DNA from 2 places in the Nocardioides sp. NPDC059952 genome. Region 2 is predicted to be linked to the other one. Evidence: predicted binding sites of a transcription regulator. Region 2 holds the regulator's gene; the other holds the start of a gene.
What was found. The regulator LexA, encoded in region 2, represses DNA repair genes until DNA is damaged. The targets are predictions, from matches to a motif close to TCGAACANNTGTTCGA.
Positions count from the first base shown of each region.

Region 1: a site for LexA is predicted at 7,105-7,120, ahead of ruvC (crossover junction endodeoxyribonuclease RuvC). Genes of this name have one in related genera too.

Region 1 covers NZ_JBHWLY010000013.1:400-15,973, reverse strand. The annotation lists gene ACFV9G_RS08465 (inositol monophosphatase family protein) at 1-367, shown strand, start outside; gene pdxS (pyridoxal 5'-phosphate synthase lyase subunit PdxS) at 446-1,342, shown strand; gene ACFV9G_RS08455 (alternate-type signal peptide domain-containing protein) at 1,581-2,135, shown strand; gene ACFV9G_RS08450 (signal peptidase I) at 2,168-2,788, shown strand; gene ACFV9G_RS08445 (LPXTG cell wall anchor domain-containing protein) at 2,785-3,423, shown strand; gene ACFV9G_RS08440 (SipW-dependent-type signal peptide-containing protein) at 3,420-4,013, shown strand; gene ACFV9G_RS08435 (signal peptidase I) at 4,010-5,149, shown strand; gene pdxT (pyridoxal 5'-phosphate synthase glutaminase subunit PdxT) at 5,192-5,770, shown strand; gene ACFV9G_RS08425 (YebC/PmpR family DNA-binding transcriptional regulator) at 5,876-6,643, shown strand; gene ACFV9G_RS08420 (DUF6458 family protein) at 6,769-7,011, shown strand; gene ruvC (crossover junction endodeoxyribonuclease RuvC) at 7,159-7,683, shown strand; gene ruvA (Holliday junction branch migration protein RuvA) at 7,680-8,279, shown strand; gene ruvB (Holliday junction branch migration DNA helicase RuvB) at 8,286-9,368, shown strand; gene yajC (preprotein translocase subunit YajC) at 9,456-9,824, shown strand; gene secD (protein translocase subunit SecD) at 9,832-11,544, shown strand; gene secF (protein translocase subunit SecF) at 11,544-12,785, shown strand; gene ACFV9G_RS08385 (adenine phosphoribosyltransferase) at 12,782-13,348, shown strand; gene ACFV9G_RS08380 (RelA/SpoT family protein) at 13,411-15,574, shown strand, end outside.
Region 2 covers NZ_JBHWLY010000010.1:8,439-24,012, forward strand. The annotation lists gene ACFV9G_RS06855 (helix-turn-helix domain-containing protein) at 1-854, shown strand, start outside; gene ACFV9G_RS06860 (pyridoxamine 5'-phosphate oxidase family protein) at 907-1,536, shown strand; gene dapF (diaminopimelate epimerase) at 1,536-2,387, shown strand; gene ACFV9G_RS06870 (SDR family NAD(P)-dependent oxidoreductase) at 2,448-3,224, shown strand; gene ACFV9G_RS06875 (VWA domain-containing protein) at 3,328-4,956, shown strand; gene hflX (GTPase HflX) at 5,029-6,513, shown strand; gene ACFV9G_RS06885 (SGNH/GDSL hydrolase family protein) at 6,601-7,353, shown strand; gene ACFV9G_RS06890 (ATP-dependent DNA helicase) at 7,364-9,358, shown strand; gene ACFV9G_RS06895 (MXAN_6640 family putative metalloprotease) at 9,444-11,000, opposite strand; gene ACFV9G_RS06900 (alkaline phosphatase D family protein) at 11,075-12,769, opposite strand; gene lexA (transcriptional repressor LexA) at 12,857-13,624, opposite strand; gene ACFV9G_RS06910 (LysM peptidoglycan-binding domain-containing protein) at 13,807-14,199, shown strand; gene ACFV9G_RS06915 (hypothetical protein) at 14,308-15,204, opposite strand.

The DNA.
Region 1 (15,574 bases), on a different contig from region 2:
CACCACCCGCAACGGCGTCCGGCTCGACGCGATGCCGGACACTCCGCTCGCCCACGCCTGCCTGACCACCTACCTCCACCCCTCGAGGCTGAGGCACCCGGTCGGCGAGGCGTACGTCCGGGTCGCCAGCCAGGCCGCCTCCATCCGGATCCTCGGCTCCGGGTCGATGGACCTCACCGCGATCGCCCAGGGCAGGCTCCACCTCTTCTGCCAGCACTCCGTCCCCGACTGGGACCGCCTCCCCGGAGCCGCGCTGGTCCTGGGCGCCGGCGGCACCACCGCCCAGGTCGAGGCAGGCGGGGTCCTCTGGTCCCTGGCCGGCGCTCCCACCGCCGTGGCCGAAGCAGTAGAAGCACTGGCCTCCTAGCAGTCCACTTCGGGAACAGTGGCCTGAGCAGGGCTTTCCGAGGATGGCGTACGACGGGTCCCGACTTACGATCGCCACATGGCTACAAGCACGAATGAGACGGGAACCTCGCGGGTCAAGCGCGGGATGGCTGAGATGCTCAAGGGCGGCGTGATCATGGACGTGGTCACCGCCGAGCAGGCGAAGATCGCCGAGGATGCCGGGGCGGTGGCGGTGATGGCGCTCGAGCGCGTCCCGGCCGACATCCGCGCCCAGGGCGGCGTGAGCCGCATGTCCGACCCCGACATGATCGACGGCATCATCGAGGCCGTCTCCATCCCCGTCATGGCCAAGGCCCGGATCGGTCACTTCGCCGAGGCCCAGGTGCTGCAGTCCCTGGGTGTCGACTACATCGACGAGTCCGAGGTGCTGACCCCGGCCGACTACGAGAACCACATCGACAAGTGGTCCTTCACCGTGCCGTTCGTGTGCGGCGCGACCAACCTCGGTGAGGCGCTGCGCCGCATCACCGAGGGCGCGGCGATGATCCGCTCCAAGGGCGAGGCCGGCACCGGTGACGTGTCCAACGCGGTCACCCACATGCGGACGATCCGCCGCGAGATCCGCCGCCTCGGCGCGCTCGCCGACGACGAGCTCTACGTGGCGGCCAAGGAGCTCCAGGCCCCCTACGAGCTGGTCAAGGAGGTCGCTAGCAACGGCAAGCTCCCGGTCGTACTGTTCACCGCCGGTGGCATCGCGACCCCGGCCGACGCGGCGATGATGATGCAGCTCGGCGCCGAGGGCGTCTTCGTCGGCTCCGGCATCTTCAAGTCCGGCAACCCGGCCCAGCGCGCCGAGGCGATCGTGAAGGCGACCACCTTCCACGACGACCCCGACGTCGTCGCCAAGGTCTCCCGCGGTCTCGGCGAGGCAATGGTCGGCATCAACGTCGACGAGCCGGCCCGCTCGATTCAGTTCGCGGAGCGTGGCTGGTAGAACCCGACCCACGTCGAACCGACGCGGCTGCGTGGCCCCCGAGCGGGGGCTGCGTGGCCGCGTCGGCGTTGTGCGGTGCATGGACGATTCGAAAACGGGAACAACCAACGTAGGAATGCATCAAATAGCCTCAAAACATAACGATTGTCCCGTTTCCGCGTAAAACGTTGCGTTATGGGGGACCTTGGTCCCATACATGACGGGGGCACCGCGTCCCTGTGGAGATGGGGACAGAAACATGAAGAAGTCGACGAAGGGTGCAGTGGCCGCCGCGAGCGCCGCGGTCCTGCTTCTCGGGGGCGCCGGATCGCTGGCCTACTGGACCGATGACGGCACCGCCTCCGGCGGCACGATCACGACGGGGAACATGGCGCTGAGCGACGGCACCTGCGAGGCGGCCTGGACCTACCCCGACGGCTCGGCGGTCACGACCATCGTCCCGGGAGACTCGATCACCAAGTCCTGCTCGTTCGAGGTGACCGGCTCCGGTGACCACCTCACCGCCACCGTGTCGGCCCCGGGTGAGGTCACCTACACCACCGACAAGACCACCACGACGATGCAGCTCACCGCGACCGCGGACTACCAGCTCGGCGGCGACCCGGTGGGTGATGGCGACTCGTTCGCGATCGACGGTCCGACCACGCTGGTCGCCGACGTGGAGGTGGTCTTCCCCTACGGCAACGCGACCACGATCAACGCCAACGACACCCAGGACGTCACCGCGACCCTGGACGCGATCACGATCACCCTGACTCAGGACCAGAGCTCGGGCCAGAACCCGAACCCCTGATCCCTGTGTCCAGCTCCTGTGAGGCGGTGTCCATGACATCCGCCGCTGCGTTGTCCGCCCGGCGCTCCTCGCTGCCGGGAGGCCGACGCCTGCCCACCCCAGGGCCACGAGCCGTGCTCGGTTTCCTGGGTCAGTTCGTGGTGTGGTTCGTGATCATCGCGGCCGGCGCGGTCATCCTCCTCGGTGTCGCCGCGCCGCGGCTCGTCGGAGGAGAGGCGTTCACGGTGCTCAGCGGCTCGATGCGGCCCGGCATGCCGCCGGGATCGCTGGTGGTCGTACGCCCGGTGGACCCGGCCACGCTCCAGATCGGGGACGTGATCACCTTCCAGCTGAGGTCGGGGGAGCCGACGGTCGCGACCCATCGCATCACCGGCATCGGCACCACCACCAAGGGCGAACGGGTCTTCACGACCCGCGGTGACGCGAACGACGCCGAGGACGTGAAGCCGGTGCGGGCGGTGCAGGTGCGCGGAGAGCGCTGGTACTGGCTGCCCTACGTCGGCCATCTCAACTCGCTGCTGAACGGTGAGCAGCGCGCCATCACCCGGCTGGTCGGCGCCGGGCTGCTCATCGGCTACGCGCTGGTGATGTTCGGGGGCTCCATCCGCGACCGTCGCCGGGAGCGAGCCGAGGACGCAGAGGTGAAGCCATGACGGCCGTACGCCTCCTGCTCGCGCTCCTGGTGATCTCGACCGTCGCCGCGGCCGCACCGGCGGCGGCGACCGAGCCGGTGCAGCTCAGCAACGACGGCCGCACCTGGGCCGCCGACCTGCCCCGGCCGCTGTTCGAACCGGAGGTGCGCTGGGTTCCCGGCGACTCCCGAGAGGCCACCTTCTGGGTACGCGACGCCGGAGAGAGCCGCGGAGCGCTCACCGTGAGTGCCGACGTCCGTGACACCGACGGCCTGCTCGCCGAGGGTGCGATGAGTCTGCGGCTGCGCCGAGGGGAGGGCGAGTGGCAGGACGTACGGCCAGGAGCCCGCGCCGAGCTGGGCCGGCTGGAACAGGGCGCCCGGGACCGGATCGGTGTCGCCGCGACCTACGCACCGGGGGCGGGCAACGACACGATGGACCGGTCGCTCACGTTCAGCCTCGACGTACGGCTGATGGGGGAGGATGCGACCGGGTCGGGCGATGACGCGCCGCCAGGCGGTGATGCCGCGGGCGACGGTGGTCTGCTGCCCGAGACCGGCAGCCCGGTGACGTGGTGGCTGATCGCCCTGGCCTCACTCTCGATCGGCGGGGGCACGGCCCTCGTCCTGCGCAGCAAGCGAAAGGGAAGATCATGACCAGTCCACGACGGCGCCCGGGTGCCGCGCTGCGGCGTGCGGCGAGGTCCGCGCGCCTACGCGCGCTGCTCGCTCTCGGCGTGGTCGTCTCGATCGGGGCGACCGGGACGCTGGCCTACTGGACCGACACGGTCGATGTCACCGGAACCACGCTGACCACGGGCACGCTCGACCTCCAGGTCAACGGCGCCGACCCCTACACCGGTTTCACCGCGCTGAGTCTGACCGGCATGTACCCGGGCACGTCCTCGGCGGGCATCCTGACCGTTCAGAACGTCGGGTCGATCCCGCTGAGCTACACGATGACGAGCGGCTCCTCGACCACCACGCTGGCCCCGCTGACCCTCAAGGTCACCGCCGACACCAGCGTGACCAACGACGGCACCCTGAACCAGACCTGTCCGGGCACGGCGCTCGCCGGCACCGGCGGCCCGCTGCCGTCCTCCGGCATCGCGACCGCGCGCACGCTCCAGCCGGGCACGTCGCAGACCCTCTGCCTGCAGGTGACGCTCGGCACCGACGCCCCCGACACCGCCCAGGGCCGCTCGAGCAACCTCACCTTCACGCTCACCGGAACCCAGCTGCCGTGACCCGGCTGCAGCGCCTCGCCACCGTCATCGCCCGGCGGGCGGGCGATCTCGCGCTCACCCTGGCCGCGGTGGCCGGCGTGGTGTGCCTGCTGACGCTGCTCGCGGGGGTCGCCTTCGACGTACGGCCGCTCGTCTTCCGGTCCGGATCGATGTCACCGGCGATCCCCACCGGCTCGCTGGCGCTGGCGGTGCCGGTCGACCACCGCGAGATCGCGGTGGGTGATGTGATCTCGGTGCCCTACGAACGTACGCGGGTGACGCACCGGGTCGTCTCGATCGACCACACCGAGGCGAACTCGCTGCTGATGCTGAAGGGCGACGCCAACGAGACCGCGGATCTGCGTCCCTACCAGGTGACCGCCGCCGACCGGGTCGTCTACTCCGTGCCCCATCTCGGAGCGGTGATCGCCTGGCTCTCGCACCCGCCGGGGATCTTCGTGCTCGCCGGCTACGCGGCGCTGCTGCTCACGATCCTGATGCGCCGCCGGGCGAACCCGCCTGCTCCGAAGACCCCCGAGACCCCCGAGGTCCCCGAGCCGCCGGAACCACCACAACCCGCGCCGAAGCCGCCCGCGGGCCGCCGAGGACGGCTCGCGTTCGCTGTCCTCGTGCTCGCGTTCCTGCTCGGCACGGCGATGCCACCGACCTGGGCAGCCTGGACGGACCCGGTGGACGTCACGGGCGCGACGCTCGGCACGACGAGCCTCGTCTCGCCGACCGCGACGCCGTCCTCCGGCGGAGGCAACGGCACCGGGACCGGCAACTGCCAGGCGCAGAACCAGGCGCTCGGCAGCATGATCACGCTGCGTTGGGAAGGAGTCGCACCGGCCTCCGCCCCGCCGCTGGCGAGCTATGACTACCAGCTGCAGTTCTTCAACCGGAGCACCAACCAGAACCAGGGCGCCGCCTTGACCGTCGCCCATTCCGGGGTCGCCGGATCGAGGCAGGTCTACCAGCAGAACGCGACGACGCTGGGCAACCTTCTCGGCCTCAACCTGCTCTCCAACACCCGGCTGCAGCTGCGGGTGCGCTCCCACCTCATCGGCAGCAGCTGGTCCGGCGCGACGACCGTCCAGGTGAACTTCTCCAGCAGCGCGGTGCTCGCCTTCGCCTCCTTCGAGTGCAACACCGCCTGAGCCGAGTTCCGCGCGGCGCTCGCCGCGAACTACGCTTCCGAGGTGACTGCACCGACCATCGGCGTACTCGCTCTCCAAGGCGATGTCCGCGAGCATTTGGCCACGTTGACCCGGCTGGGGGTCAAGACCCTTCCCGTACGCCGCCAGGCCGAGCTGGACACCTGCGACGGGCTCGTCCTCCCCGGCGGCGAGTCGACCACGATGTGGCGTCTGGCCAGGACCTTCGAGCTGCTCGAGCCGCTGCGGGCTCGGGTCGAGGACAAGATGCCCGTCTTCGGTACGTGTGCCGGGATGGTGCTGCTCGCCGAGCGCCTGCTCGACGGTGCCGAGGGCCAGGAGACGATCGGCGGCCTGGACATCACGGTGCGGCGCAACGCGTTCGGTCGCCAGACCGAGTCTTTCGAGACCGACCTGACCGTCGCCGGGGTGAAGGACACGGTCCGGGCGGTCTTCATCCGGGCGCCCTGGGTCGAGGCGACCGGCCCCGACGTGGAGGTGCTCGCGAGCGTGGCGGGCCACCCCGTCGCCGTACGCCACGGGCATCTGCTGGCGACCTCCTTCCATCCCGAGGTCAACGGCGAGGACCGGTTGCACCGGCTCTTCCTCGACACCTGCTGGTGACCGTGACCGGGGCCACGTAGTTAGAATGGACACCTGCTGCCCTGTGACGACTCCGGAGGCGGCTCGACAAGCACAGCGACGACGCGGGGCAAAGGACGGTTTCAGATGAGCGGCCACTCCAAGTGGGCAACGACCAAGCACAAGAAGGCGGCGATCGACGCCAAGCGCGGCAAGCTGTTCGCCAAGCTCATCAAGACGATCGAGATCGCGGCCAAGACCGGCGGTCCCGACCCGTCGGGCAACCCGACCCTCTACGACGCGATCCAGAAGGCCAAGAAGCAGTCGGTCCCCAACGACAACATCGACCGCGCGGTCAAGCGCGGCGGCGGGCTCGACGGCGGCGGCGTCAGCTACGACACGATCATGTACGAGGTCTACGGCCCCCAGGGCGTCGCGCTCCTCATCGAATGTCTGACCGACAACCGCAACCGCGCGGCCATGGAGGTCCGCACCGCGGTCACCCGCAACGGCGGCACCATGGCCGACCCGGGCTCGGTCTCGCGGCTCTTCGACCGCAAGGGCGTCGTCGTCGTGGCCAAGGCGCAGGAGGGCAAGGAGGTCTCCGAGGACGACCTGCTCGAGGCCACCCTCGACGCCGGTGCCGAGGACGTCAACGACCTCGGTGAGACCTTCGAGGTCGTCTCCGACCCCTCAGACGTTGTCGCGGTCCGCACCGCGCTGCAGGACGCCGGCATCGACTACGACTCCGCCGAGGTCCAGTTCGTCGCGAGCATGGACATCCCCGTCGCCGACGCGCCGTCGGCCGAGAAGGTCTTCAGGCTCATCGACGCCGTCGACGACCTCGACGACGTGCAGAACGTCTTCTCCAACGCCGACATCCCCGACGAGGTCATGGAGACCGTCGACGCCTGATCGCTCCGCTGGTCGAGCTGCGAGCTGGGCCGTACGGCGAACCGGCTCATTCTCGGGCCGGATGCTGGGTACCCGGAAGGTCACGAACCGCCACGAGGGCGGGTTCGCACTGGAAGGAGTACACGATGGGATACGGCGTAGGAGCGGTTCTGCTCGTCGTCGGACTTGTCCTGGCGTTGGCTGTGCACGTCTCGGTCAGCGGGGTCGATCTGACCCTGATCGGCTGGATCCTGGCCGCTGTCGGAGCCGTGGTGCTGATCCTGACCGCTGTGACCCTGAACACCGGAGGTCGGTCACGCACGGTCGCGAGGCGGAGGCATGCCGACGGTACGGAGACCGTCGAGGAGCGACGCACCGACATCCTGTGAGCACGGGGGCCTCGACCGCGGGACCTCCGAGCACGTCGCATCCTCCTGAATGAGGGTGTCGCGAGCCCGGAGGCAGCAGCCGACCGGTAGTCTGCGAACAGACGTTCGACACCCGGCCGGCTCGGTCGTTGTGGAAGAGGTGCTCCAGTGCGCGTGCTTGGGATCGACCCCGGCCTGACCCGGTGCGGGATGGGCGTGGTCGATGGGTCGCTCGGCCGGCCGCTGTCGATGGTGGACGTCGGAGTGATCCGTACGTCCTCCGACCTTCCCGTCTGGGAGCGGCTGGTGAGCATCGAGAAGGGGATCGACGCCTGGATCGAGGAGCACCGGCCCGACGCGGTCGCGATCGAGCGGATCTTCGCGCGCTCGAACGTCTCCACGATCATGGGTACGGCCCAGGCCAGCGGCCTCGCCATGGTCTGCGCCGCCCGGCGCGGACTGCCGGTCGCCCTGCACACGCCCTCGGAGGTCAAGGCGGCCGTCTCCGGCAACGGCCGAGCCGACAAGGCTCAGGTGACCGCGATGGTGACCCGGATCCTGCGGCTCCCGACCCCGCCGAAGCCCGCCGACGCCGCCGACGCGCTCGCGCTGGCCATCACCCACCAGTGGCGCGGAGGCGCCCAGAACCGCATCGAAGCCGCGGTGGCCGCGGCAGGGAAGGTACGCAGATGATCGCGTCCGTGCGCGGCAAGGTTGCCGCCGTCAGTCTCTCCACCGCCATCGTCGAGGTCGGCGGCATCGGGATCGAGCTGCTCTGCACGCCCAACACGCTGGCCACGCTCCGGACCGGTGACGAGGCTCACCTGCCGACCAGCCTGGTCGTGCGCGAGGACTCGCTGACCCTGTTCGGCTTCACCGACACCGACGAGCGCACCCTCTTCGAGCTGCTCCAGACCGCCTCCGGCGTCGGCCCGAAGCTCGCCCAGGCCATGCTCGCCGTGCTTTCGCCCGACGGCATCCGTCTGGCCATCGCGGGCGAGGACGCGAAGACACTCACCAAGGTCCCCGGCATCGGCCAGAAGGGCGCCCAGCGGATCATCCTGGAGCTCAAGGACAGGATCGGCGCGCCGACCGGCACCGCCTCCGCCCCAGTGCCCGCCACCGCAGCGGCCCCGTGGCGCGACCAGGTCACCGAGGCCCTCGTCGGCCTGGGCTACAACGCCCGAGACGCTGACAAGGCGGTCACCGCCATCGAGCCCGAGGCCGGCGACCAGGCCAACATCTCGTTGCTGCTGCGTGCGGCCCTGCGGACCCTATCTAAGGCATAAGGACCCATGCACGAGGATGACCTGGACCGGGCCGAGGAGGACTACTTCTCGTCGCTGACCATCGCCGAGGCGGACGGGGACGACCGGGCCGTCGAGGCGGCGCTGCGCCCCAAGACCCTCGACGAGCTGATCGGACAGCAACGCGTCCGCGAGCAGCTCGGCCTCGTCCTGGAGGCGGCGCGGCAGCGCGAGCGGGCCCCCGACCACGTACTCCTGTCCGGGCCGCCGGGCCTCGGCAAGACCACCCTCGCGATGATCATCGCCGCCGAGATGTCGGCGCCCCTGCGGATCACGTCGGGCCCGGCGATCACCCACGCCGGCGACCTGGCCGCGATCCTGAGCGGGCTCAACGAGGGCGAGGTGCTCTTCGTCGACGAGATCCACCGGATGAGCCGGCCCGCCGAGGAGATGCTCTACCTGGCGATGGAGGACTTCCGGGTCGACGTGGTCATCGGCAAGGGCCCGGGCGCGACCGCGATCCCGATCGACCTGCCGCCGTTCACGCTGGTCGGCGCGACCACGCGGGCCGGCCTTCTCCCGGGACCGCTCCGGGACAGGTTCGGCTTCACCGGTCACCTCGAGCTCTACGACCCCGCCGACCTCGAGCTGATCGTGCGCCGTTCCGCCGGCCTCCTCGACGTCACCCTCAAGGACGACGGGGCCGCCGAGATCGCCGGCCGCTCCCGCGGCACCCCACGGATCGCGAACCGGCTGCTGCGCCGCGTACGCGACTATGCCCAGGTCAAGGCCGACGGCACGGTCACCCAGCAGATCGCCGAGAAGGCCCTGGACCTCTACGAGGTCGACCCGCTCGGCCTGGACCGCCTCGACCTGGCCGTCCTCGACGCCCTGTGCCGCAGATTCGGCGGTGGCCCGGTGGGCATCTCCACCCTCGCCGTAGCCGTGGGGGAGGAGCGTGAGACGGTCGAGGAGGTGGCCGAGCCGTTCCTGGTGCGCACCGGCTTCCTGGCCCGTACGCCGCGTGGCCGGGTCGCGACCCCGGCCGCTTGGGAGCATCTCGGGCTGCCGGTACCGGCCAACGCCGAGGCTGCGGCCTGGTCCAGGGAAACGCTCTGGGATGAGGCCTGATTCACAGTCTCAACCAGGTGCCTGGTTAGACTTGCACGTCGCCGTGCGCCTGCCGGCGACCACTCAGACTGTCGGAGCCGAACCCCCGTGGAATTCCTTCCTTTTATCGTCATCATCGTCCTGTTCTACTTCTTGTTGATCAGGCCGCAGCAGAAGCGTGCGAAGCAGGCGCGTGAGCTCCAGCTCAACCTCCAGCCGGGTGACCGGGTGATGCTGACCGCCGGGCTCTTCGGCACGGTGACGGAGGTCGAGGAGACCACGACGAACATCAAGGTCGAGATCTCCGACGGCGTCGTCATCCAGGTCGTGCGCCAGGCCGTGGCCCAGAAGGTCACCGAAGCGCCTGCCGAGGAGATCGACGAGGACGCCGCCGAGGAGCCCGAGGTCGAGGCCAAGGCCGACGAGACCCCTGAGGGCGCCGAGAACGTCATCGTGGACCTCGACAAGAAGGACTGACCCACACATGGCACGCAAGACAGCGCGCCCCGGCCGGACACTCGCACTGCTCTTCTTGGCCATTGCGATCATGTTCGGCGGCATCGCGTACGCCGGCACCTGGAAGCCCGAGCTGGGCCTCGACCTGCGCGGCGGCACCGAGATCTCGATGACCGCGGAGAACACCGAGGGCGGATCGGTCCCGAGGGAGAGCCTCGACGAGGCCAAGTCGATCATCGACCAGCGGGTCAACGGCTCCGGCATCACCGGCGGCCGAGTGACCACCGAGGGCAGCGACGTCATCAAGGTCTCCATCCCCGGCACCGGCAAGGTGCAGCAGGAGACCGCAGAGCGCGTCCGCCAGACCGCGAAGCTCCGCTTCCGCCTGGTCGCCTGCAGCCCGCAGAAGCCCTGCGGCGCCGCGGACCCGAGCGGCTCGATGGTCGAGGACCCCTCGACCGGAACCGTCCCGGGCACCTCCCCGCGTGCGGCGTTCGGCAGCGAGACCGCCAGCGCTTCCGAGACCGCGAGCGCGTCGGAGAAGCCCTCCGAGAAGGCGTCGGAGAGCGCCGACCCGAGCGCCAGCCCCTCGGCCTCGGCGGGCGCCGAGTCCGAGAAGCGGAGCAAGAACTCGGTCGTCCCGGTCGACGAAGCGGTCGAGTTCATGCGCAACGTGCCGCAGGAGTGGGCGACCGCCTACAACTCCTTCACCTGCCCCGCCCCGGGCGCCGAACCGGCCGAGGACGTCGCGGGTGAGCCGCTGCTGACCTGCGATGAGGACGGCGTCCCCTACCTGCTGACCGCGGCAGTCATCGAGGGCACCGAGATCAGCGAGGCCTCCTACGGCATCCCGCAGCAGCAGGCCAACTACGTGGTCACCCTGGACTTCAAGTCCGACGGCAACAAGGTCTTCGCCGACACCACCGGCAACATCGCCGGCACCGGCGAGCAGTTCGCGATCGTCCTGGACACCAAGGTGATCTCGGCCCCGACCGCCGACTCCCGGATCAGCGGAGGCGCCCAGATCAGCGGCGACTTCACTCAGGAGTCCGCCGCCGCGCTTGCCAACAACCTGAAGTACGGCTCGCTGCCGCTCGACTTCCCCGAGGACGGCATCCAGACCCGGGTCATCGGCCCGACCCTGGCCGGCAACCAGCTCACCGCCGGACTCTGGGCCGGCCTGATCGGTCTGATCCTCGTGGTGATCTTCTCGATCCTCTACTACCGCGCGATGAGCATCGTGGTGATCGGGTCTCTGCTCGTGGCGGGTGCTCTGACGTACGGGATGATCCTGCTGCTCAGCGAGACCGCCGGCGTCACCCTGGACCTTCCGGGCGTGGCCGGTCTGATCGTCGGTATCGGCATCACCGCCGACTCCTTCATCATCCTCTACGAGAGGATGCGTGACGACATGCGTGATGGCCGCTCGATGCGGGTGGCCGTCGACACCGCCTGGGTCCGGGCCCGTAACACGTGTCTGGCCTCCGACGGCGTCTCGTTCCTGGCCGCGTTCGTGCTCTACGTCTTCGCGACCAACGAGGTCAAGGGCTTCGCCTTCATGCTGGGCCTGACCACGATCATCGACGTGCTGGTGTTCTTCTGGTTCACCCACCCGATGACCAAGCTGATGGCCGGCTGGGGCTTCTTCAACAAGGGCCACGTGCTCTCCGGCATGGACAAGCGCGCAATCGGCACCGTCGACGCCCCTACGGGCAACACTCTGGTCGGAGGCAAGGCCTGATGAGCAAGTTCTCCTTCTCGCGGCTCGGCAAGGAGCTCTACACCGGCGAGAAGTCCTTCGACTTCGTCGGTCGCCGGATGCTCTGGTACGCCGTGTCCGCGGTCGTGCTCGTGGCGGTCGTCCTCGGTGTCTGGCTGCAGGGCATCAACCTCGGCATCGACTTCACCGGTGGCACGCGCTACACGGTGACCGTCGCGCAGGCCGACCAGGAGCTCGCCGACGACCTGCGTGCGGCGGTCGGCGACACGGCGGTCGAGGCCGCAGACGGCGCCACGGTGCGCACGGCCGGTGGCAAGTCGATCGTCATCGAGACCAAGGCGATCGCCAACAACTCCGAGGCCGACGACTCGATCATGGCGGCGATCACCAAGACCGCCGACGTGGCCGAGGACGACGTCAGCCGCACCGGCATCGGCCCCAGCTGGGGTCAGCGGGTCGCCTCCAAGGCGGCCCTCGCGCTGGGCATCTTCCTCGTCGGTGTGGTCCTGTTCATCTGGATCTACTTCAGGGAATGGAAGATGTCGGTCGCGGCCGTCGTCGCGCTGCTCCACGACGTGGTGATCACGGTCGGCGTCTATGCGATCGTCGGTTTCGAGGTGACTCCGGCAACGGTCACCGGCTTCCTGACGATCCTCGGTTATTCGCTCTACGACACCGTCGTGGTCTTCGACAAGGTCAAGGAGAACACCCGCAACCTGTCGCAGAGGAAGCAGACCTACGCCTACGCGGCCAACCTCGCGGTCAACCAGACCCTGGTCCGGTCGATCAACACCTCGATCATCGGTCTGCTGCCCGTCGTCGCGATCCTCTACGTCAGCACCGTCCAGCTCGGCACCTCCTCGCTGAAGGACATCTCCCTGGTCCTCTTCATCGGTATGGCCGTCGGCACCTACTCCTCGATCTTCATCGCCACCCCGCTGCTGGTGCACCTGAAGTCGAAGGAGAAGGACGTCGTCGACGCCGAGAAGCGTGCCGCGGCGCGGATGAAGGAAGCCGACAAGTACGCCGCGGTGCCGGTCTTCGACGAAGGCATGCCGGTCGCGGAGAGCGACGAGCCGGACGAGCTTCGCGAGGGCTCCTCCGAGGACCTTCACGAGGCCGGCGTGAGCCGGGGCACGAGCCCCAACCGCTCCGCGACCGGTCGGGGCCGCAACGTACCCGACCAGCACCGTGAGGTCTCCGACAGCGGCGCCGCCGGGCGTCCGCAGCCGAAGCGTGAGTCGAGGTCGAAGCGGAAGTGACTGTCTCCGAGACGGCCGCTGGTGGCCGGTCGCTCGAGGAAACCCTCGAGCGGCTGGTCGCCGACGTTCCCGACTTCCCGGAGCCGGGCGTCGGGTTCAAGGACATCACCCCGCTGCTGGCCGACCACGCCGGCTTCACCCAGGTGGTCGAGGCGCTCGCCGCTCCGGCGCGCGACGCCGACGGCAACGTGAGCGTCACCAAGGTGCTCGGCATGGAGTCGCGAGGCTTCATCCTCGGCGCCCCCGCCGCCCTGCACCTCGGCGTGGGCTTCGTGCCCGTACGCAAGGCCGGCAAGCTTCCCCGCGAGACCCACGCGGTCTCCTACTCGCTGGAGTACGGCGAGGCCACCCTGGAGATCCACACCGACGCGGTCGCGCCGGGGGAGCGGGTGCTGGTCATCGACGACGTCCTCGCGACCGGTGGCACCGCGGCGGCCACGATCGAGCTCGTCGAGCGCTGCGGCGGAGTCGTCGTGGGCGTCTCGGTGCTGCTCGAGCTCGGCTTCCTCGACCCCCGCAGCAAGCTGCCGGACACGCCGGTGCACTCGCTGTTGGTCAGTTGACAGGTCCATCATGCAGGTGCGGTCCTAGCCAATGCTCCGGGTGCGGCCGGTAGACTCGGTGCATGGCAGAGGATCGCATCGTCGCGCAGCCTCGTGCGCACAACATCGAGGCGCGGGAGAGCAGTGGCCCGGCCCCGTCGGGACGCAGCGTCCGTGCGCGCCTGGCCAGGATCGGCGGCCGTGGCACGCCCGGCAATCCTGTGCTGGAGCCGCTGTTCCGGGCGGTGAGGTCCAACCACCCGAAGGCCGACCTGCCCCTGCTCGAGCGGGCCTACGTCACCGCCGAGCGCCTTCACGGCACGCAGATGCGCAAGAGCGGCGACCCCTACATCACCCACCCGCTCGCGGTGACGACGATCCTCGCCGAGCTCGGCATGACCGAGCCGACCCTGGTGGCGGCGCTGCTCCACGACACCGTCGAGGACACGCCCTACACGCTCAAGGAGCTCACCCGGGACTTCGGTGAGGAGGTCGCCCACCTGGTCGACGGCGTCACCAAGCTCGACAAGGTCACTTACGGCGACTCCGCGCAGGCCGAGACCATCCGCAAGATGGTCGTGGCGATGTCGCGCGACATCCGGGTCCTGGTGATCAAGCTCGCCGACCGCCTGCACAACATGCGTACGCTGCGCTACGTCCCGCAGAAGAGTCAGGAGCGCAGCGCCCGCGAGACCCTCGACATCTATGCGCCGCTGGCCCACCGGCTCGGCATGAACACCATCAAGTTCGAGCTCGAGGACCTCGCCTTCGCGACCCTCTACCCGAAGATGTACGACGAGCTCGTCCGCCTCGTCGCCGACCGCAACCCGTCACGGGAGAAGTTCCTGGCCCAGGTCATCGACCAGGTCGAGCGCGACCTGCACGAGGCCCGGATCAAGGCGACCGTCACCGGTCGACCGAAGCACTACTACTCGATCTACCAGAAGATGATCGTCGGCGGTAAGGACTTCTCCGACATCAACGATCTGGTCGGCATCCGGATCCTGGTCGAGGACGAGCGCGACTGCTACTCCGTCCTCGGCATCCTGCACTCGCGGTGGAACCCGGTCCTGGGGCGGTTCAAGGACTACATCGCGATGCCGAAGTTCAACATGTACCAGTCGCTGCACACCACCGTGATCGGCCCCCAAGGCAAACCGGTCGAGCTGCAGATCCGCACCTTCGCGATGCACCGCCGCGCCGAGTTCGGCGTCGCCGCCCACTGGAAGTACAAGGAGGACGGCCGCGCCGGTGTCGACACCGACCGGCCGATGGACAACGACATGAGCTGGGTCAAGCAGCTCATGGACTGGCAGTCGGAGGTCAACGACCCCGGCGAGTTCCTCGAGTCGTTGCGCTTCGAGATGAAGCGCACCGAGGTCTACGTCTTCACGCCCAAGGGCGACGTGATCGCGCTGCCCGCCGACGCGACCCCGGTCGACTTCGCGTACGCCGTCCACACCGAGGTCGGCAACAAGACCATCGGTGCCCGGGTCAACGGTCGTCTGGTGCCGTTGGAGTCGACCCTGGAGAGCGGCGACGTCGTCGAGGTCTTCACCTCCAAGTCGCCCAACGCCGGCCCGTCGCGCGACTGGGCCTCCTTCGTCAAGTCCAACCGGGCCAAGGCGAAGATCCGGCAGTGGCACACCCGCGAGCGCCGCGACGAGGCCATCGAGAAGGGCCAGGACGCGATCGGCCGGTTGATGCGCAAGGAGGGCCTGCCCCTCAAGCGGCTGATGTCGCGTGAGTCGCTGATGCAGGTCGCCGACCACTTCGACCTCGCCGACGTCGAGGCGCTCTACGCCGCGGTCGGCGAGAGCCACCTCTCCGCCCAGGCGGTCGTACGCCGCGTCATCGAGGATCGAGGCGGCGACGAGGGTGCCGCCGAGGATCTCGCCGAGGCCATCAACGTCGGCCGCCGGCGCCACGGCAAGGTCTCCGCCGCCAACTCCGACGCCGGCGTGATCGTCAAGGGCTCCCCGGACGTCTGGGTCAAGCTCGCCAAGTGCTGCACACCGGTGCCCGGCGACGACATCCTCGGCTTCGTGACCAAGGGCGGGGGAGTCTCCGTCCACCGCACCGACTGCACCAACGCCGCCGAGCTCCGCTCTCACCCCGAGCGCCTGCTCGAGGTCGAGTGGGGCTCCACCTCCAACTCGGTCTTCCTGGTCAACATCCAGGTCGAGGCGCTCGACCGGGCCCGGCTCCTCTCCGACATCACGATGGCGCTCTCCGACGCCCACGTGA
Region 2 (15,574 bases):
GCACGCTGGCGCAGATGGCGGGCGACGCCTACACCTCGCCCTATCACTTCAACCGGCTGCTCTCCCGGGGTGCGGGCGAGCCGCCGGTCGCGATGCGGCGCCGGGTGATGCTGGAGCGGGCCGCCTGGCAGCTGCAGCACGGTGGCACGGTGACCGATGCGGCCTGGGCTGCCGGGTACGAGTCCGTGGAGGGGTTCTCGCGGGCCTATGCGAAGGCCTTCGGGCACCCGCCGAGCACCGCCGCGGTCAGCCACTGGCTGCCGGCCCCGAACGGGATCCACTTCCATCCGCCGGAGTCGCTGTGGGTCGACTCCCAGGAGCGGGTGCTCTCGCCGCTGACCGAGCAGCTCGTCATGCACGACCTCGACGACACCAGAGCCCTGCTCGACCTCGCCAAGTCCCTGCCCGCGGAGGTGCTCACCCAGGTGCGGCTGGCCGGCCACGAGGTGCTGGAGTGGGACGGCCCGGAGGAGTCGCTCGCACAGGTCCTGGAGGCGACGGTGTGGGCCAAGGAGTGCTGGGTGGCCTCCGTCGAGGGACTCTCCATGCCGGTCCGGAGCCGCACCGACTCGGTCGTCGCGCTGGTCGAGCGGCACGAGGCGGTGGCCGCGCGGTGGCTGGCGGTCGTGCGTGACATCGAGCGCCGCGGTGCCTGGGAGGACCGGCTCATCGACGCCCTGTGCGAGCCGCCGGAGAGCTTCCAGATCGGGTCGGTGGTCGCCCACGTCCTGACGTACGCAGCCCATCGCCGTCTGCTGGTCCGGATGATGCTCCGGATGGCCGGTGTCGAGGTCGACCGGGGCGACCCGATCGAGTGGCTGCGGGCCCGCCGGGGCGAGGTACCGACGGTCTGAGCGACCGCGAAATGATTCGGCCGCCCGCGGGCACGCCTCGTACCCTGAGCCCGTGACCCCTACCTGGACTGAGATCAGCACGCTCGAGGAGCTCGTCGACCTGGTCGGCGTCCCGAACGAGCGGGCTGCGACCAAGGGGCGCCCGGCGCTCCTCGACATCGACAGGCAGTGGCTCGCCGCGACGCCGTTCTGCGTGCTCGCGACCTCGGACACCGCCGGCAACTGCGACGCCTCGCCCAAGGGGGACCCGGCCGGGTCACTGGTGCACGTCATCGACGACAGGACGATCGCGATCGCGGAGCGGCCGGGCAACAAGCGGGTCGACGGCTATCGCAACGTGATCGCCAACCCCCACGTCGGGCTCAACTTCCTGATCCCGGGCCGCGGCGACACGCTGCGGATCAACGGCCGCGCCCGACTGGTCTCGGACGCACCGTTCTTCGACGAGATGGTCGTGAAGGGCAAGCGGCCGATCCTCGCCCTGGTCGTCGACATCGACGACATCTTCTTCCACTGCGCGAAGGCGTTCCTGCGCTCGGGTCTGTGGGACCCGGAGACGTGGGACCCCGACCACCTCCCCAAGCGCGCGGTCATCGCCAAGCAGGTCGAGAACGACCCGCGTACGCTTGCGGAGATGGAGGACTACTACCGCACCGACACCTACTCGAAGTCCCTCTACTGATGTCCTACGCGTACGTGTTGGGACACGGCACGGAGAACGACTTCGTGCTGCTGCCGGACCTCGACGGCTCGGCGCACGGCGCCCTCTCGGACGAGGAGATGGCCGACCGGGTGCGGGCGCTGTGCGACCGCCGGGCCGGCATCGGCGGCGATGGCATCCTGCGAGTGATCCGGACCGCCGCCTACACCGGTGACGACCGTCCGGTCAGCGATGCGGAGTGGTTCATGGACTACCGCAATGCCGACGGCACCGTGGCCGAGATGTGCGGCAACGGCACCCGGGTCTTCGCGGAGTATCTGCGCTCCGCCGGTCTCGCCGGCGACGAGGTCACCTTCGCGACGCGGGCCGGTGACAAGACCCTGCGCGCGGACGGGGACGTCTGGACCGCCGACCTGGGCTCGCCGAAGCTGCTCGGGTCGACCCAGGTCACCGTCGCGCACCACTTCTGGTCGGCCTGCAACGTCGACATGGGCAACCCGCACGCGGCCGCCGAGGTCGAGTCGATCGACCCGCACGGCCCCGTCGGTGACCTCTACGACTCCCCGGTCTTCGACGAGGCGGTCTATCCGCACGGGGTCAACGTGGAGTTCTTCGAGCGCGTCGCCGAGCGCCACGTCGCGATGCGGGTCTTCGAGCGAGGCGCCGGCGAGACCCGCTCCTGCGGCACCGGAGCGTGCGCGGTGATGGTCGCGGCCGCCGAGGCCGACGGTCTCGCGATCGCTCGCGAGTCCGACGTGACGTACCGCGTGGATGTTCCGGGTGGCACGCTCCACGTCACCTGGACGACCGACGACCGTGTCCTGCTCACCGGACCGGCGATCCTGGTCGCCGAGGGCGTCACGTCGCTCTGACAGCGAGACGGTTAACGGGTATTCACCCTCGTGAGGGTGGTCACGTCTAGGGTGCTGCCCATGGAGTTGACTGATAGCACAGCGATCGTTACCGGAGCGGCCAGCGGGATCGGGGCGGCGACCGCCCGGGCGCTGGCGGCCAAGGGCGCGACGGTGATCGTCGCGGACATGCAGAAGGACAAGGGCGAGGCCCTGGCGGAGGAGATCAAGGGGCTGTTCGTGCCCGTTGATGTGACCGACACCGACCAGATCACCAACGCCGTGGAGAGGGCCGTGGAGATCGCGCCGCTGAAGGCGGTGGTCAACTCGGCCGGGATCGGCTGGGCCCAGCGGACGATCGGGCGCGACGGTCAGATCGGGTCGGCGCACGACCTGGACGCGTACAAGAAGGTCATCGCGATCAACCTGATCGGCACCTTCGACATGTGCCGCCAGGCGGCGACCTACATCAGCCGCAACGAGCCGGACGCCAACGGGCAGCGTGGCGCGATCGTCAACCTGGCCAGCGTGGCGGCCTTCGACGGCCAGATCGGGCAGGTGTCCTACTCCTCGTCCAAGGGCGGCGTCGTCGGCCTCACCCTCCCGCTCGCGCGCGACCTCGCCGCGGTCGGCATCCGCGTCAACACCGTCGCCCCGGGGCTGATCGACACCCCGATCTACGGCGAGGGCCCGGAGTCGGAGGCGTTCAAGGCCAAGCTCGGCGAGAGCGTGCTGTTCCCGCACCGGCTCGGTGAGCCGGCGGAGCTGGCCAGCATGGTCGTGGAGTGTCTGACCAACGACTACATGAACGGCGAGACGATCCGCGTCGACGGCGGCATCCGGATGCCACCGAAGTAACAGGACGCAAGTAGTACCCCGACGGCTGGCGCACCGCTAATGTGTGCGCCAGCCGCGGACCGTTTCAGACCGTTCCGCGGACGTCGGAGCAAGGGGAGTTCGCATGTCCGATAAGGCGGACACCGGTACGTCGAAGGCGCTCGCGATCATCGAGCCCGACCCCACGGGGCCGGCGGGTCCGAGCAAGCCCCCGCGCGAGCCACGACTGACGCGGGAGACGATCGGGGTGATCGCCGGCGCGGCCGGCGTGCTGGCCGTATGCCTGATCGCGACCGCGCTGGTCGCCAACGGCGAGTCGGCCTCGAGCGGTGACCGGACCTGCCTCGGACCGCAGATGACGGTCGCGGTGGCTCCCGAGGTGGCGACCGTCGTGGGCAACATTCTCGAGGACGCCGGCTGTGGCCAGTTCGAGGTGGAGGCGGCCAAGACCGACAAGGTCCTCCAGCCGCTGGCGCTCGACGGCGACCTCCCCGACGTATGGATCCCTGACTCCTCGCTCTGGCTGGACCGGATCGACCCGGCCGTCGAGCCGGTGACGCTGCGGGCCTCGATGGCCTCATCGCCGGTCGTGCTCGTCTCCGGTGACGGCCTGGCCCGCACCTCCTTCGCCGAGGCCTTCGCCGAGGACGACCTGCTGATGGGTGACCCCCAGCGGATGATGAGCGCGCTCGGCACGGCCGTCGCGAGCCGGGGCAAGCCCCAGAGCGAGGCCAAGCTGGCGCCGTACGCAGAGCGGATCGCCTCCGGCGAGGAGGGCGCCGGGCCGACGGACTCGGGGCGCCTGGCGGAGCTGCAGACGGTCATGAGCGGGGTGACCGCGACCAGTGAGCAGCAGTGGTCGACCTACGCGCCGTCGCTCAAGGCCACGGCGCCGAAGGAGGGCACGGTGGTCCTCGACTACCCGGTCCTGATCACCGCGGACCCCTCGCGCCGCAACTCGATCGCCGCCTCGATCACCAGCTTCGCCCGGGTGCTCGACAGCGGCGCCGCCGACACCGCGCTGACCCAGGCCGGGTTCCGCACCAGCGGCGCCGGCAAGCCGGCCCCCAACGTGGGCGCGTACACCCTGGTCGACCCGGCCACGGTGGCGAAGACGGCCTCGGAGTGGAACGCCAGGCTTCGGCCGACCCGGGCGATCGCGGTCATGGACGTCTCGGGCTCGATGGCCTGGCCGTCCGCTCCCGACAGCGCCACCACCCGCCTCCGGCTCACCCAGGAGGCGGCGTCGGAGGCCGTGAGTCTCCTTCCCGGTGGTGCCGCGATCGGGCTCTGGGCCTTCTCCGAGAAGACCGAGGGCACGCTGGGCGCCGACCACAAGGTGCTCGTTCCCACCCGTCAGCTGGCGACGAAGGACCAGCGTGCGCAGCTGACCGCGGAGATCGCCGGTCTCACCGCGCGCACCGGTGGCGGCACCTCCCTGCACGACACGGCGCTGGCGGCCTACCAGGCCGCGGTCGCCGCCTACGACCCGCTGGCCTCCAACGACGTGCTCCTCTTCACCGACGGCACCAACGACGATCCCGACTCCATCGACGTGGCAGAGCTCGTACGCCAGCTGGAGGCTGCCTCCGACCCGCGGCGGCCGGTCCGTGTCCTCGGGATCGGGATCACCGCCGACGCCGACCTCGGCACGCTGCAGGCGATCGCCGATGCGACCGGCGGGGCTGCGTACGTCGCCGAGCGGCCCGAGGATGTCGGACAGGTCCTTCGAGAGGCGCTCGAGCAGCGCTGAGACCGGCCCCGGACCGAGCCCGCGGATAAGCATTGTCCCCCGGGTGGAGCGGCGCCGTATCCTTGTTGGTATATGACGAACAACGCACACGAATTCTCACTCGCTGACGAGCTCGAGGCCACCGAGGACTGGGACGCGCTCGACGACAGCTTCGAGTCCGGCTACGCCGACGAGGATCCCGAGGACACCGACCCCACCGTCGGTGCGATGGAGCTCGCCGAGCGCCACGCGCTCAAGCGCGTCGCCAGCCTGCGCACCGAGCTCGAGGACATCACCGAGGTCGAATACCGCCAGCTTCGCCTGGAGCGAGTGGTGCTCGTGGGCGTGTGGGCCGGCGGCACCCAGACCGACGCCGAGAACTCCCTGGCCGAGCTCGCGCTCCTCGCCGAGACGGCCGGCTCAGAGGTGCTCGAGGCGATCTACCAGCGTCGCCAGGCGCCGGACCCCGCGACGTACATCGGACGTGGCAAGGTCGAGGCGCTCAAGGAGATCGTCGCCGCGACCGGCGCCGACACCGTGATCGCCGACGGCGAGCTGGCGCCGAGCCAGCTCAGGAACCTCGAGGACCGCACCGGGGTCAAGGTCGTCGACCGGACCGCGCTGATCCTCGACATCTTCGCCCAGCACGCCAAGTCCCGCGAGGGCCAGGCGCAGGTGGAGCTCGCCCAGCTCAGCTACATGAAGCAGCGGCTTCGTGGTTGGGGTGGCAACCTGTCCCGCCAGGCCGGTGGCCGGGTCGCCGGTGGTGCCGGTATCGGTGGCCGTGGTCCCGGTGAGACCAAGATCGAGACCGACCGTCGCCGGATCAACACCAAGATCGCCAAGCTCAACCGTGAGCTGAAGGCGATGAAGGGCACCCGCGACACCAAGCGCGCCGACCGCAAGCGTCACCAGATCCCGGCGGTCGCGATCGCCGGTTACACCAACGCCGGCAAGTCGTCGCTGCTCAACCGGCTCACCGGTGCCGGGGTGCTCGTCGAGGACGCCCTCTTCGCGACCCTGGATCCGACCACCCGGAAGACGACGACGGAGGACGGCCGCGTCTACACGATGTCCGACACCGTCGGTTTCGTGCGTCACCTGCCCCACCAGCTCGTCGAGGCGTTCCGCTCGACGCTGGAGGAGGTCGCCGACGCCGACCTGGTCGTGCACGTGGTCGACGGTTCCCACCCCGACCCCGAGGGTCAGCTGGCGGCGGTGCGCGAGGTCTTCGCCGAGATCGGTGCCAGCGAGGTGCCGGAGCTGGTCGTGATCAACAAGGCCGACATCTCCGACCCGCTGGTGATCGCCAGGCTGCTGCGCGCCGAGCCCCACTCGGTCGCGGTCTCCGCCAAGACCGGCGAGGGCGTCGACGCGGCCATCAAGGCCGTCGAGACCGACCTGCCGCGGCCGGGCGTGGAGTTCTCCGCACTGCTTCCCTACGAGCGGGGTGACCTGGTCAACCGGATCCATCAGCACGGCGAGATCGACCACCTCGAGCACACTGCCGAAGGCACCGTCGTCAAGGGCCGCGCCAACGCGGACCTGGCCGGTGAGCTGGCTGCTTACTCTGCTTGATCTTGGACGCTGATCCGGCGTTGCGACATTGGCGATGCCGAGCTCGTCCCTCACACTTGGGACGATCAGTCGTCGGAGAGGGCAGGGATGCGCACAGAGGTACGCCACGCGGCGCGCGCCACGATCGTGGGCGCGCTGGCCGGTGCTGTCCTGGTGGCCATGCTCGCAGGCTGTGCCAGCAAGGACGAGGGCGTGCTCCCGGGACAGAAGGCCAGCCACGAGTCCGAGCTGACCCAGGACCTGTGCACTCGCCTGGCCGCCGAGTCGGTGACCCGCGCCTCCGTGGTGACCGGTGCCGGCGAGCGCGTCGTGGTGATCGGTGACTCCTGGGCCTCCGGCTTCGGGCTGGACGACCCCGGACTGTCCTGGCCGCGCTATCTCGACGGCGAGGTGCGCGTCTCCGGTTTCGGCGGCACCGGATACTCGCACGCGCTGATGGAGCGGTGCGGCCCGATCTCGTTCCCCGAGCGTGTCCCCGACGCGGTGGCGCAAGGGGCCGACCTGGTCGTGCTCGAGGGTGGGATCAACGACTCCAAGAGCGATCTCGACGACGTCGAGAAGGGCTTCCGGGCCACGCTGGACGAGCTGGAGGACCACGAGGTCATCGTGCTCAGCGCGCCCAAGGTGAACTCCCGTGCCAAGGCCATCAGGGCCGTCAACAAGATGATGCGGCGGGTCTCGGCGGAGTACGGGGTGACCTACATCAACGTCTTCGATCTCGAGCTGCCCATGCTCGAGGACAACACCCACCTGACGGTCGCGGGTCACATGCAGTTCGGGGAGATCGTCGCCCGCCGGATCGCGGAGAGCCGATCGGAGACTGTCCCCGCGCACGGCTAAGGTTGCCCGAGTGACCGCAACCGACATCGCCTCCCAGACGCCAGTACGTGAAGCCCTGGCGGATGCGGTCGCGACCCTCGGCGGAGCCACCCGCGAGGGTCAGGTGATGATGGCCGACGCGGTCGCGCAGGCCTTGGTCGACGAAGAGCACCTGCTGGTCGAGGCCGGCACCGGCACCGGGAAGTCGCTGGCCTATCTGGTCCCCTCCTTGCTCCACGACAGCCGGGTCGTGATCGCCACCGCGACCCTGGCGCTGCAGCACCAGCTCGTCGAGCGCGACCTGCCACGCCTGGTCAAGGCGATCGGCACGCGCCCCGGCGTCGACGCGTCCTACGCCGTCCTCAAGGGCCGCTCCAACTACGCCTGCCTCCACCGGGTGCGCGAGGGAGCTCCCGACGACCAGGGCACCCTGGTCGACGTCCCGCTGGGTCCGATGGCCGAGAAGGTCCTCGAGCTGCGCAGCTGGGCCGAGAAGGAGGCGGAGAAGGGCGGCAGCGGCGAGCGTGACTCCGCGCCCCGCCACACCGACCGTGAGTGGCGCCAGGTCTCCGTCAACCACCGCGACTGCCTCGGCGCCGCCAAGTGCCCCTTCGGCGAGGAATGCTTCGTCGAGGTCGCTCGCGACAAGGCCCAGAAGAGCCACCTGATCGTCACCAACCACTCCCTGCTCGCGATCGACGCGATCGAGGGCGTGCCGATGATCCCGGAGTACGACGCCGTGGTGATCGACGAGGCCCACGAGCTCGTCGCCCGGGTGACCCAGGCGGCGACCGACGAGCTGACCGCGGCCGAGGTGGAGCGGGCCGCCCGGCGGGCCCAGAAGCACATCGAGGGCTCCGAGGCCGACGACCTGGCCGACGCCTCCGACGCGTTGCGGGCCGCGATCAACGAGAGCTCACCAGGGCGGTTCGTGACCCTCCCGGAGGTCATCTCCGACGCGCTCGTGCTGGTGCGCGACGCCGCCCGGTCCGCGATCTCGGCGCTCCCGAAGCCGAAGGACTCCGACAGTGCCGACCCCGGCTTCCAGCAGGCCAAGGGCGGCCTGCAGGAGGTCTTCACCACCGCCGAGCGGATGGCCGCCGCCTCCGAGCACGACGTGATCTGGCTCAACGAGGGCGGCGACAGGATCCCGCCCCGGCTCTGCGTGGCTCCGCTCCAGGTCTGGGCGCAGATGCGCGAGAAGCTGCTCACCGAGAAGACCGTCGTCTTCGCCTCGGCGACCCTCAAGCTCGGCGGCGACTTCGGCCCCGTGGCCGGATCTCTCGGGCTCAAGGCGGAGGAGCGCACGGAGGTGGGCGCCGGGGCGCAGCGTACCGATGACGTGCTGCCGTGGATCGGGCTCGATGTCGGCAGCCCGTTCGACTACGGCAAGCAGGGGATCCTCTACGTCGCCCGACACCTGCCTCCTCCCGGGCGCGACGGGATGGGTGCCAAGACCCTCGACGAGATCGTCGACCTGGTCGACGCCGCCGACGGGCGTACGCTCGGGCTCTTCTCGTCCCGGCGTGCCGCCGAGGCCGCCGCCGAGGTCGTGCGCCAGAAGCTGCCTCACCTGACCACGCTGGCCCAGGGTGACGCACAGCTGCCCGAGCTCGCCGCGCAGTTCGTCGCCGACCCGCACACGGTGCTCTTCGGCACGCTGTCGCTGTGGCAGGGCCTCGACGTCCCCGGCGACACCTGCCAGCTCGTGATCATCGACCGGATCCCGTTCCCGCGGCCCGACGACCCGCTGATGTCGGCCCGGCAGCAGGCGGCCGACAAGGCCGGCGGCAACGGGTTCATGCAGGTCGCCGCCACCCATGCGGCCCTGTTGCTCGCGCAGGGTGCCGGCCGGCTGATCCGCACCACCACCGACCGCGGTGTCGTGGCCGTGCTCGATGCCCGCCTGGCCACCGCCCGTTACGGCGGATTCCTCAAGGCCAGCCTGCCGCCGATGTGGGCCACGACCGACCCCGACGTCGTACGCAAGGCCCTCAAGCGTCTCTCGGAGCTGGCCTCGGCCTGATCTCTGCTGAGTCGGCTCGTTCTGACCGAAAACCACGCCGAGTCGGCTCGTGAGAACGAGCCGACTCGGCGGGGGTTGGTTCGGGTCAGCGGTAGGTCTTGGCCCACCAGCGGTGGGTGGCCTTGTCGGGGGTCGCGACGCCGTGACAGGAGAACGCGGTGCCCTGGCCACACTTGAAGTTGCTGCTCGCGTTGGCGAAGGTGACCTCGACCTTGCGGATCCGCTTCGAGGAGAAGCCCTCGATGGTCTTGGTGGCGATGCCCTTGCTGTTGGGCTTGAGGTAGTAGACGGCGCGGGTGCCGTCGGTGCGGAACACGCTGATCACAGCGGCGTTGGCGTTGGGCCGGGCCACGTCGACCTTCACGCGCAGCTTCCAGCCCTTGCCCACCTTCTTGGGGACGAGGCGCTGGGAGGCGTAGGTCAGGTGCTTGAGGGTGAACTTGCCGTCGACCGTCTGCCGCTTGGCGGGCAGCGCCGTGCGGCCGTCGTAGACCGGCGGGTAGTAGGCCCCGCCCTCGCTGTAGGCCTTCGAGGGGGCCAGGTTGGCGGCGGCGAAGCGGATGTACTCCTGCTTCAGCGTGGTGCCACGCTGAGCAAGGGCCTGCCGGATGGCGGTGGTGGAGTAGGTCGACGGTGCTCGGTTCCAGATCGAGAGGACCACCTCCGGCAGCGTCCCGCGCTCCTTGGCGAAGCGCTCGGACAGGTAGCGGAAGAAGATCCAGTTGCCGTAGATCCCGAGGTTGGAGGCGTAGGAGTTGTCCAGCGGCTTGCGCTGGTCCTCGAGCTGGCCGTAGCCGAGGTACTGCCGGTTGTCGTTGATGCTGTCGTAGACCTCGTCCTCGACCCAGGTCGCGGTCGACTCCATCATCCAGCGGTCCTCGCCGGCGTCGTAGGCGAACTGGACCGCGTGGAAATATTCGTGAGCGGCGGTCACCCGGAGGTTCTCGGTGGGCGTGTTGTAGGACCCGTACTCGCTGGTGGCGTAGTCGTTGTCCAGGACGCAGTAGGCCGTCGCGGCGGTCTTGGAGACCTTCGTCTCGGGCGCGCAGTAGCCGTAGTAGCCCTCGTCGTAGAGGTTCTCCAGGTAGATGTCGACCTTGCCCGGGGTGACCGACTTGTCGGCCGCGGGCTTGCGGTAGCCCGCCTGGACGTAGAGGTTGTGCACCTTCGTGACCACGTCACGGACCTGGGTCGCGTACGCCGTCGAGGCACGGTCGCCGCCCTTGCCCGGCGTGTAGTGGACGCAGACCACGTCGCTGCAGGTCTGGGTCGCGGTGCGGGGGCGGGCGAGCAGCTCACGCGCGGCCGCCTTGTTGGAGCCGTCCAGGGCATCCTTGGCGTTCCACAGGTCGGCCAGCGCGATGGTCGCGTCTGGCCGGCCGGCGATGTGCCGCCCGGGCACGACCTGGCGGGCACCGCGCACCGACTGGTTGCGTTTGACCTTCTTGGCCGCGGCGAGCGCCTCCCGGGCCACCTTCTCCGTCACCGGCTGCTCGGCGCTGGTGTCGCCGCCGGTCCTCACCGAGGTCGCCGGCGTCGACCCGGTTGCCGGCATGGTGGCGACGAACGTCGCAACGACCATGCCCGCGATCAGGACGAGGGAGCGTTGTTTCCGGTTGATCCGGCGGGCAATGTTTCGCATGAGGTACCAGACGTTCGGGATGGCAGACCTGGGCAGTCTAAGCGCAGAGCGACGCTGTGTCCGGCGGACACGGCCTAGACCGGCACAGTGACGCGATGGAGCCTGTTGCTTCCGGTTGCGGTGGCGTACGACCTGGTCCAGGTGGCCGTGGTGTTGGAGTCCTTGCGCTCGCCGATGACGTACCAGTCCATCTGGGCGCGGGTGCGGGTCACGTCGAGGACGCAGTAGCCGTGGTCGTCGAAGTTGAGGTAGCGGACGTGGCGGTTGGCGGTCTGGATGATGCCTTCGACCGTCAGACTGGCCGTGCGGCGAGGGGCGCCGAGGATGTCCTTGAGGTTGTTCGAGGTCACCGACGTGGCCACGAACTCGACGCCGGCGGTCTTGCCGAGCGGGTAGACGGCGGAGTCGTACGGCAGGTCGCAGGCCCAACCCGAGTGGATGTCGCCGGTGACGAAGACGGTGTCGGTGATCGCGTTGTCGCGGATGTGCTCGAAGAGCTCGGTGCGGTCGGCGGTGTAGCCGTCCCACTGGTCCACGTTGTAGGCGATGCCGTTGTCGGGCAGCAGGCCGGTGACGTCGTTGACCGGCGCGATCAGGCTCTTCGGGAGCGCGCCGAAGGTGACCGGGGCGATCATCACCGGATTGCCGACGATCTTCCACCGGGCGTCGGTGAGCAGACCGTCCTTGAGCCACGCCAGCTGCTCGTCGCCGGTGATCGTGCGGTCGGGGTCGTCGACTCCGGCGAGGTCGGTGCGGGCGACCTGCTGGGAGCGGTAGGAGCGCAGGTCGAGCATGCTCAGCTCGAGCAGGTTGCCGAAGCGCAGCCGTCGGTAGATCCGGTCGTGGAGGTGGCCGTCGGTCTCCACGGTTGCCGTGCCGTCCACACGCAGCGGCATCCACTCGTCGTAGGCCTGGTTGGCGTTGGTCTTGCGGTCGATCCAGTCGTACTCGCCGGGCTCGTTGTTCTCGGCACCCAGCAGCCAGGCGTCGTTGGCCGACTCGTGGTCGTCCCAGGTGACGATCCAGGGCAGCCGGGCGTGAGCGGCGGAGAGGTCGACATCGCGCTTGTACTGCGCGTGCCGGATCCGGTAGTCGGCCAGCGTGTGCATCTCGTGGGCGGGCTCGTGCGGACGGACGTCCTCGTTGGCCATGCCGTAGCCGTACTCGCCGGGACCGTACTCGTAGAGGTAGTCGCCCAGGTGGAGGATCGCGTGCAGGTCGTCACGGGCGGCCAGGTGCCGGTAGGACGCGAACCAGCCGGCCTGCAGGTTGGAGCAGGAGACCACCCCGAAACGTACGTTCTCCGGGGTCGCGTCGGCGGCCGGAGCCGTCCGGGTACGCCCGACACGGCTGGTCTGGCCGTTGTAGGTGAAGCGGTAGAAGTACCAGCTCTCCGGGGCCAGGCCGGTGACGTCGAGCTTCACGGTGTGGTCGCGGTCGGGGCCGGTCTGCCGGGATCCCTTGGCGGTGACGCGGCCGAAGTCCGCGGTGGGCGAGACCTCCCAGCGGACCAAGACCTCCTCGCTGCTGCCGGAGCCGGGGGTCGCGTCGGCGGACGGCGTGACCCGGGTCCAGATGACCACCCGGTCCGGGAGCGGGTCGCCGGAGGCGACGCCGTGCTGGAAGTGGTTGAGCGAGCCGCCGGCGGCCTCGGCGGACTCAGCGGGCTCGGGGAGAGCGATGGCTCCGGCCGCTGCGGCGCTCGCGAGCCCGGCGGCGATGAGGGTGCGGCGGTCGATCTGCGTCTGGGTCGTGCTGCTCTGGGTCACGCTGTATGGAACGACGCAGCCGCCGGCCCTGTCATGGGCCGGCGGCTGAGTTCACGCAGTGTTTCCGGGCTGGTCCCCGGGGCGGGCTCAGAGGCTGCGTAGGACCGCCGTCACCTTGCCGAGGATCGTCGCGTGGGTGCCGTCGATCGGCTCGTACGCAGCGTTGTGCGGCAGCAGCCAGACCTTGCCGTCCTTGCGGGAGAGCGTCTTGACCGTGGCCTCGCCGTCGATCAGCGCGGCCACGATCTCGCCGTTCTCGGCGGTCGGCTGCTGGCGCACGACCACGAAGTCGCCGTCGCAGATGGCCGCGTCGACCATCGAGTCACCGGAGACCGAGAGCAGGAAGAGGTCGCCGTTGCCGACGAGCTGCTTGGGCAGCGGGAAGACGTCCTCGACGCTCTGCTGGCTCGAGGTCTCCTCGGCCAGGATCGGGCCACCGGCCGCGATCCGCCCGACCAGGGGGACCATGGCGGCGTCGGGGTTGGGGTTGACACCGGCCTCGGCCGTGAACGTCGTCTCGGGCTCCTCGCCGGACATGGCCTTGCGGTGGGCCATCACCTCGGGCAGGAAGACCTCGAGGGCGCGCGGTCGCTTCGGGTCCTTGCGGATCAGACCACGCTGCTCCAGCGCCCGGAGCTGGTGGGCGACGCTGCTGGTGCTGGTCAACCCGACCGCAGCACCGATCTCGCGCATGCTGGGCGGGTAGCCGCGCTGCTCGATGCTGTCGCGCAGGTGAGCGAGGATGCGCTGCTGACGCGGCGTGAGCCCGGTCGCGTCCGGCGGCCCGTCGGGCAGCTCGCGGACGCGGCTCTTCTTCGAACCGCCTGATCCGGTGCCTGTCTTCTGCGTGGTCATGTCACCACATTAGTCCCTCTGGCACCACGACATCAAACATTTGTTCGATCTCATGGGTGGCGCGTGTCGGCGTTCGAAAATTCTGGGCGTCGCTACTTGCGTTGTTCGAACACGTGATCTACCTTCGAACATGTGCTCGATCGAACACGTGATCGAGAGACTTGTGATCAGGAGGCCGTGAGATGAGTGCAACAGTCTATGTGCTGCCCGTAGCCGAGCCGCCCCGTCCGGTGCGGGAGGTGCGTCGCTCGACCGTGCGGCTCACTCGCCGCGGCCGCGTCGTCGTGTTCGCATTCGCGCTCGTCGTGCTCTTCGGGATCGCACTGATCGGGGCCCGGGTGGCCTTCGCGGTGGAGAACGGTGCGGACGCTGATGCCGGATTTCGTGGCCCCGCCCCCGCCGCCCACACGATGGTCGTCGGCGATGGCGACACGCTCTGGGACATCTCCTCGAAGGCCGTCGCCGGGACCGACGCCTCGATTCGGGAGATGGAGCAGACGATCAAGGAGCTCAACAGTCTCGAGTCCTCGATGCTCATGTCCGGTCAGACCCTGATCATCCCGACCGCGCCGTAGGGCGCCCCACAGATGTCCGGCTGCTCCTTCGACCCCGGCGGCCGGCAACCGGGAAAAGTGAGAGTGCTGCAGACGATGGGAAGCGTCTGCAGCACTCTCGCTGTCTCGTCAGTGGCGCCCGCGGTAGGGGCGGTCCGGCTCGGCCGGCGGCCACTGCTTGTTGCGGGTGCCGTGCCGCGGCGGCCACTCGTCGTCCGGCTCGACCGGGGAATCCTGGGGCTGCCGCTGGGTGGGCATCGCCTGGGTCGCGGCGGGGTCCTGGGTCAGTCGGGCCCTCGAGCCCGTCTGACCGTAGCCGGTCGGGGTCTGGTAGGCACCGGACTGATACTGCGGCGAGCCACCCTGCTGGGTGGGGTAGCTGTCCGTGCCGTATCCCTGCGAGCCGTACCCCGAAGTGCTCTGTGGCGTCGACGTCGGTGTCGGCGGGCTCGAGTAGTAGGGCTGCGGGGAAGGCGGAGGGCTGGTCGGCGGCAGGTAGGACGACGTGCTGTAGGCGGCCCGGCTGCCGGTGTTGCCGTAGCCCTGGTCGCTGCCGGGATAGCCGTAGGGCGACTGCGATCCGGTGTCGGTGTAGGACGGGTTCCCGGTGTCGCCGTAGGGCGGCTGACTCCCGGTGTCGGAGCTGTGCCGGCCGTAGGAGCCGGTGTCGTCGTAGCCGTAGGAACCGGCGCCGTAGTAGTCCTGCTCCGGGTAGGCCTGCTCCGTGTAGAGCTGCTGGTCGGAGTAGGTCGTGTCCGAGTAGTCCTGCTCCTCGACGTAGGCGTTGGAGTGGCTTCCGGTGTAGTCGTCGGTGGGTGGCGTGGTCGGGGAGCCGGAGAAGGCCCGCCAGGCCTTCCCGGCGAAGGTGAAGGTCAAGAAGAGGCAGGCGACTGCAACGACCGCCGCGACGGCGAGCTTCGCCCAGGCGCCGGAATCGCCTCCCCGTGCGTCGGCCCCGAAACCGACGGCGACCCACACGAGCACTCCCCAGATGACGAGGAATGCCAGTGTCGCGATCGCAGGCAAGATGAAAGGTGGCCGGGGACCGCTTCTGGGGCGCGTGCCTCTCCGCGACCCGACGCGATTTCCTCCGGAGATGTTTGTCACGGGGGCCATTCTTACTCATCCAGGCCAGTCCGGCGCCGCTGAACCGGAATCTTTCGGTGTTTGACCGGCGACACGCCGGGCGCGCGGGTAAACGCGCCGCTCGCTTGCATCGTCGTGGGGGCGGGCGTACGGTTACCACTACATCTAGTAGTTACACCGCTGTAGTTATCCACATCTAGTTCACATGAACAGGCGGATGGCCCACAGCGACGGGGGTGTTGTTCCACAGGGACTCACGCTCATATCCACAGGTTCCACAGGCTCGGGCCGCCGTTGAGACGGCCTGGAT